One region of the Paractinoplanes brasiliensis genome, then DNA from elsewhere that is predicted to be linked to it. Evidence: predicted binding sites of a transcription regulator. Region 1 holds the regulator's gene; the other holds the start of a gene.

Region 1 (3,409 bases):
TCGATGCCCTCCTCGCTGTCGAGCGTCTTGATCGTCAGGCGGGTGCCGAGCGCGGCCGCGGTCATCGGCAGGGTGACGCGGCAGTGCAGGTCGTCGCCCTTGCGCGAGTAGACGTCGTGCGGGCGTTCGTGGATCTCGACGTAGAGGTCGCCGGGGGTGCCGCCGCCGGGACCGACCTCGCCCTGCTGGGCCAGGCGGATGCGCATGCCGTCCTCGACCCCGGCCGGGATCTTGACGGTGAGCGAGCGCCGGGTGCGGACGCGGCCGTCGCCGGCGCAGGTCGGGCAGGGGTGCGGGATGACCGTGCCGTGACCCTGGCAGGTGGCGCAGGGGCGCGACGACACGACCTGACCCAGGAACGTGCGCTGCACGCTCTGCACCTCGCCGCGGCCGCCGCACGTGTCGCAGGTGGCCAGGTGGGTGCCGGGGGCCGTGCCGGCGCCGGAACACTGGGTGCACAGCACCGCGGTGTCGACGGTGATCGGGGCCTCGACCCCGAACGCCGTCTCGACCAGGTCGAGCTCGAGCCGCAGGATCGCGTCGGCGCCGGGACGGGTGCGCGGGCGCGGGCCGCGGGCGTTGCCGCCGGCCGCCGTGCCGAAGAACGCGTCCATGATGTCCTGGAAGCCGACGAACGGGCCGCCCGCGCCGCCGGGACCGCCGCCCGCGCCGCCACCGGGGGCGAGCGGGTCGCCGCCGAGGTCGACGATCTGGCGCTTCTGATCGTCGGAGAGGACCTCGTAGGCCGCGTTGATGTCCTTGAACTTCTCGTGCGCTTCCGGATCGGGGTTGACGTCCGGGTGGTACTGCCGGGCCAGTTTGCGGTAGGCGCGCTTGATCTCGTCGTCGGTGGCTTCCCGGCTCACGCCGAGAATGCCGTAGTAGTCCTTGGCCACGGGCTCCGCAATCCTCGTCAGTTCTGTGCCAAAAGGTCGCCCACGTAGCGTGCCACTGCGCGCACGGTCGCGATGGTGCCGGGGTAATCCATCCGGGTGGGGCCGAGCACACCGAGCCCCCCGACGATCGTCGTCCCGGGGCCGTAACCTGTGCTCACCACGGACGCCGACCGCAGGTTGTCGATCTGGTTCTCGTCGCCGATGCGGACCCGGGTCGTGCTCGGTTCCACTTCGCCGATGAGCTTGAGCAGGATGACCTCTTCCTCGAGGGCCTCGAGGACGGGGCGCAGCGTGCCCTGGAAGTCCAGCACACCCCCACGTGTCAGATTAGCCGTGCCCGCCAAGGCGAGGCGTTCCTCACTGCGCTCGACGAGCGTCTCGAGCAGCACGGAGGCCAGACAAGTCATGGTCCCGCGGGTGTCGGGGCCGCACTCGTCGACCAGACCTTGCACGAGCGGCGGCGTGTCGGCCAGCTTCTGACCTGCCAGTTTCTCGTTCACCCGGCGGCGCAGGTCGGTCACGTCGTCGGCGGGCACCGGGGCGGGCAACTCGACCAGGCGCTGCTCGACGCGGCCGGTGTCGGTGATCATCACGAGCATGAGCCGCGTGGTCGAGATCGGCACGAGTTCCAGATGGCGCACCGACGAGCGGGCCAGCGACGGATACTGCACGACGGCGACCTGACGGGTCAGCTGGGCGAGCAGGCGCACCGTGCGGTGCACGACGTCGTCGAGGTCGACCGCGCCGATCAGGAACCGCTCGATGGCCCGGCGCTCGGCCGGCGTGAGCGGCTTGACCTTGGAGAGCCGGTCGACGAAGAGCCGATAGCCGGCATCGGTGGGCACCCGGCCGGCACTCGTGTGCGGCTGGCGGATGTAGCCCTCTTCCTCCAGCACCGCCATGTCGTTACGCACGGTCGCCGGGGACACGCCCAGCTGGTGCCGCTCGACGAGCGATTTCGAGCCGACCGGCTCCTGCGTCTCGACATAGTCCTCGACGATCGCCCGCAACACCTCGAGCTTGCGGTCATCCAGACTCACAATGACCCCTCCCTCTTGGCACTCCCGCGGACAGAGTGCCAGTCTACGTCGCCGCCGTCGGGAGCGCGATGATCGAATGCGGTGTCTGTTCCCCGACTTGATCAGCGAGTCGCCCTCGACCGCATTGAACTGCGGCTCTACGGTGTCAGCCATGACTGAACCACCTCGCCCGCCCGGTGAAGGTAATCCGTACGATCCGACCACGCCGTTCAACCCTTATGCGGCTAACGACCCGGTCTCGGGTTCGACACCCCCTCCGCCGCCTCCCTATGGCGCCCCGCCGCCGTCGTCCGGTGGCCCGTCCTACGGTGGCCCGCCGCCGTCGTCGGGCGGTCCCGGTTACGGTGGCCCGCCGCCGTCGTCCGGTGGCCCCGGCTACGGCGGCCCAGGTTATGGCGGCCCGCCGCCTCCGTACGGCTACCAGCAGCCCGGTTACGGCGCCGCGCCCAACCAGGACGACAAGACCTGGATCATGATCGCCCACTTCGGCGGCGCGCTCGGCGCTCTCGTCGGCGGCGGCCTGTCCGGCTGGATCGTGCCGTTGATCGCCATGCTGGCCAAGGGCAACCAGTCCCCCGCCGTCCGGGCCGAGGCGGTCAAGGCCCTCAACTTCCAGATCGTGTGGTCGGTCGTCACGCTGATCGGCTGGGTCACCGCCTGCGCCGTCATCGGCTTCGTGATCATCCCGATCGCCGCGCTCATCGCCATCGTGTTCGGCGTCATCGCCGGCGTGAAGGCCAGCAACAACGAGCCGTACAACTACCCGCTCTCCATCAACCTGATCAAGTAGCGTGGCCGGCCGCGCCGGGTACGGGGCCCGGCGCGTCAGACCACGTCCCTGATCACGGCGTCGGCCAGCAGCCGCCCCCGCAGCGTCAGGATCAAAAGCCCTTCCTCGTACGCGTCGGCGTCGATCAGCCCGTTGGCCAGAGCCTGCTTGGCGCCCACCGGGTCGACCCGATCGAGCCCGATGCCCTCACGCAGCCGCACCCGCAGCATCACGTCCTCGACGTGCCTGTCCTCGGCGCTGAGCAGCTCGCGCCCCTGCCCCGGCGAGAGACCCCGCAAAAGCCTTCCCGCGTACGCCGCCGGATGCTTGACGTTCCACCAGCGCACCCCGCCGACGTGGCTGTGCGCCCCCGGCCCGAGACCCCACCAGTCGGCGCCGGTCCAGTAGAGCAGGTTGTGCCGGCAGCGGGCCTCGTCGCCGGTGGCCCAGTTGGACACCTCGTACCACTGGAAACCGGCCTCACTGAGAGCGGCCTCGGCGGCCAGGTAGCGGTCGGCGGCCACATCGTCCGACGGGTACGGAATCTCGCCACGCCGCATCCGGGCCGCCATCCGCGTGCCGTCCTCGACGATCAACGCGTACGCGCTCACATGGTCGACCCCCGAGTCGATCACCGTCTGCAACGACCGCGCGAAGTCGTCGGCGGTCTCGCCCGGGGTGCCGTAGATCAAATCCAGGTTGAC
Region 2 (3,409 bases), 660 kb from region 1:
CGGCGATCGAGACGGCGTTGGAGACCGCGTTGCGGGTCACCTTGACCGGGTCGATGATGCCGGCCGCGGCCAGGTCGACGTACTCGTCGGTGGCCGCGTTGAGGCCGTGGCCCCAACCCAGCTCGGCGACCTTGCCCACCACGACGTAGCCGTCGTGGCCGGCGTTCTGCGCGATCCAGCGCAGCGGCTCCACCAGCGCCTTGCGGACGATGGTGACGCCGATCGCCTCCTCGCCGGTCAGGCCGAGGTTGCCGTCGAGCTCCGTGGCCACCTGGGCCAGGGCGGCACCGCCGCCGGGGACGGTGCCTTCCTCGACCGCCGCCTTGGTCGCCGCGATGGCGTCCTCGATGCGGTGCTTGCGCTCCTTCATCTCGACCTCGGTCGCGGCTCCGACCTTGATCACCGCGATGCCGCCGGACAGCTTGGCCAGCCGCTCCTGCAGCTTCTCGCGGTCCCAGTCGGAGTCGGAGGCCTCGATCTCCTTGCGGATCTGCGCGACCCGGTCGGTGATCTCGGAGGACTTGCCGCCACCGTCGACGATGGTGGTGTTCTCCTTGTCGACCACGATCCGCCGGGCGGTGCCCAGCATGTCGAGGGTGACCTGGTCGAGCTTGTAACCGAGCTCGGGGGCGATCAGCTCGCCACCGGTGGCGATCGCCAGGTCCTGCAGCATCGCCTTGCGCCGGTCGCCGAAGCCGGGCGCCTTGACGGCGGCGACCTTCAGCGTCTTGCGCAGCGAGTTGACCACCAGCGTGGACAGGGCCTGGCCCTCGACGTCCTCCGCGATGATCAGCAGCGGCTTGCCGTCCTGCAGAACCTTTTCCAGCAGCGGGAGCATTTCCTCGATGCTGGAGATCTTCTGCGTCGTGATCAGGATGTGCGCGTCCTCCAGGACGGCCTCCTGCGACTCGGCGTCGGTCACGAAGTTCGGCGAGATGAAGCCCTTGTCGAACTGCAGACCCTCGGTGACGTCGAGCTCGGTCGCCATGGCCGAGCCCTCCTCGACGGTGATGACACCGTCACGGCCGACCCGGTCCATCGCCTCGGCGATCAGCTCGCCGATCGTGGCGTCCTGGGCCGAGATGGTGGCCACGTTCGCGATCGCCTTGTGGTCGGCGACCTCAACCGCCTTGGCCAGCAGCGCCTTCGACACGGTCTCGGCGGCCTGGTCCATGCCGCGCTTGAGGCCGATCGGGTTGGCGCCCGCGGTCACGTTGCGCAAACCCTCGCGCACGAGCGCCTGGGCGAGCACCGTTGCGGTCGTGGTCCCGTCGCCGGCGACGTCGTTGGTCTTGGTCGCCACCTCCTTGACCAGTTGCGCGCCGAGGTTCTCGTACGGGTCGGTGAGCTCGATCTCCTTGGCGATGGTGACGCCGTCGTTGGTGATCGTGGGCGCGCCGAACTTCTTGTCCAGGACGACGTTGCGGCCACGCGGGCCGAGGGTGACCTTGACCGTGTCGGCGAGCGAGTTGACGCCGTGCTCGAGCAGGTGGCGGGCGTCGTCAGAGAAGCTGAGAATCTTCGCCATATGTGGTCCCTTCACGCACCAACGCCCTGGCCCGTCAACAACGAGCCAGGGCGGTCAGCACTGTCAGTAGGTCACTTCTCGATGACCGCGAGGACGTCGCGGGCGGAGAGCACCAGGTACTCCTCGCCGGCGTACTTGACCTCGGTGCCGCCGTACTTCGAGTAAAGAACCGTCTCGCCGACCTGGACGTCAACCGGGATGCGGTTGCCCTTGTCGTCGATGCGGCCGGGGCCGACAGCGAGGACGGTGCCCTCCTGCGGCTTCTCCTTGGCGGTGTCGGGGATCACGATGCCCGACGCCGTGGTCGTCTCAGCCTCGTTCGCCTGGACCACGATGCGGTCCTCGAGCGGCTTGATCGCAACCTTGGTCGCGGTAGTCACGGGCATACCCTCCTGGGTACAGGTTTGCCGACCAGAGAATCTGGCCGGGCTGATGCCTCATGCCACCGGGCGGGGCCGTCGTCGCGGGTGCCGGTCCGCCTGGTGCCAAGCCGCGGGCCCGGATGGGCTCGCGGCTGGCACCCTCATGTTGAGAGTGCTAATCGGAGATTAGGCCGGAACTAGCACTCCGTCAACCAGAGTGCTAGGTGAAGTCGGGCCGTGGACAATGCCCGGGTGACTGCCGAGCCGACCACCTCGTTGCGTACGCCCGAAGGGGTGAACGCCCTGGCCATGGCGAGCGAGATCGCCGCCGGGGACCCGCTCGCCGCCGCCTCGGCGCTGCGCTCGCGCGGGGTGCCGCCCGCCCTGGCCGCCGCGGCGCTGACGCAGGTCGATCTGCGCCGCAGGGCGGCCGCGAAATTCGGCCCGGACGCGGAGTTGATGTTCTTCACCCGGGCGGGTCTGGAGCAGGCGACCCGGTCGGTCGTGTCGCGGCGGCGGGCGGCCCGGCTGGCCGCGGCCGGGGTGCGGACCCTGGCCGATCTCGGCTGCGGGCTCGGTTCCGACGCGATCGCCGCCGCCCGCGCCGGGATCGAGGTGTACGCGGTCGATGCCGACCCGGTCACCGCCGAGACCGCTGCGGCCAACGTGGCCGCCCTGGGGCTCGACCAGATGATCAAGGTCGAGTGTGCCGACGCCACCACGGTCGCGGTGGAGGGGTACGACGCGGTCTTCGCGGATCCGGCCCGCCGCCGGGCCGGTCGTGGCCGGGTGTTCGACCCCCGGTCCTATTCGCCGCCGTGGGACTTCGTCGCCGGGCTGCCCGAGCGGGTGCCGCGGACGGTGCTCAAGCTGGCTCCGGGGATCGACCACGAGCTGCTGCCGCCCGGAGCCGAGGGGGAGTGGGTGAGCGTCGGGGGCGATCTGGTCGAGGCCGCGTTCTGGTGCGGCCCGCTGGCCGAGGCCCCCCGCCGCGCGACGCTGCTGCCCGCGAAGGGCGAGCCGGGTCGGGGCGCGGGCGAAAAGAGCGGTGAGCGGAACAGCGCGCCCGGGGAGGGTACGGACGAAAAGAGCGGGTACGGCGTACGGGGGGAGGGTGCGGAGCGGGAAGACGCGGGCGGGGGAGCCGAGCTGACCGGCAGCGGGACACGCAAGGCGCCCGTCGGGCCCGTCGGGGCGTATCTCTACGACCCCGATCCGGCCGTGGTGCGGTCGCACCTGGTGGCCGAGTTCGCCGAGATCGTGAACGGCCGCCTGGCCGACCCCGACATCGCGTACGTCTACACCGACGAGCCGCACGTGACCCCGTACGGGCGGAGGTTGGAGGTCACGGATGTGCTGGGCTTCTCGCTGAAGCGGGTGCGCGCGCTGCTGCGGGAGCGTGGCGTGGGACGGCTGGAGATCCGTAAGCGCGGCTCGGCCCTGGAACCGGAGCAACTGCGTCGCGATCTGCGCCTCTCCGGCCCGGAATCGGCCTCGATGGTGCTGACCCGGGTAATGG

Evidence for each region. The regulator HrcA, encoded in region 1, represses chaperone genes, less so after heat shock. The targets are predictions, from matches to a motif close to GGTTNGCACNCTCNNNNNGAGNGTGCNAACC.
Region 2: groES (co-chaperone GroES) is a predicted target of HrcA. The motif match lies at 2,041-2,071, and genes of this name have one in related genera.

Annotation. Positions count from the first base shown of each region.
Region 1 is NZ_SNWR01000001.1:2,043,144-2,046,552, forward strand. Features, by position in the region: gene dnaJ (molecular chaperone DnaJ) at 1-896, opposite strand, end outside; gene hrcA (heat-inducible transcriptional repressor HrcA) at 914-1,936, opposite strand; gene C8E87_RS08900 (DUF4870 domain-containing protein) at 2,088-2,726, shown strand; gene hemW (radical SAM family heme chaperone HemW) at 2,762-3,409, opposite strand, start outside.
Region 2 is NZ_SNWR01000001.1:2,705,207-2,708,615, reverse strand. Features, by position in the region: gene groL (chaperonin GroEL) at 1-1,528, opposite strand, end outside; gene groES (co-chaperone GroES) at 1,600-1,908, opposite strand; gene C8E87_RS11955 (class I SAM-dependent methyltransferase) at 2,143-3,409, shown strand, end outside.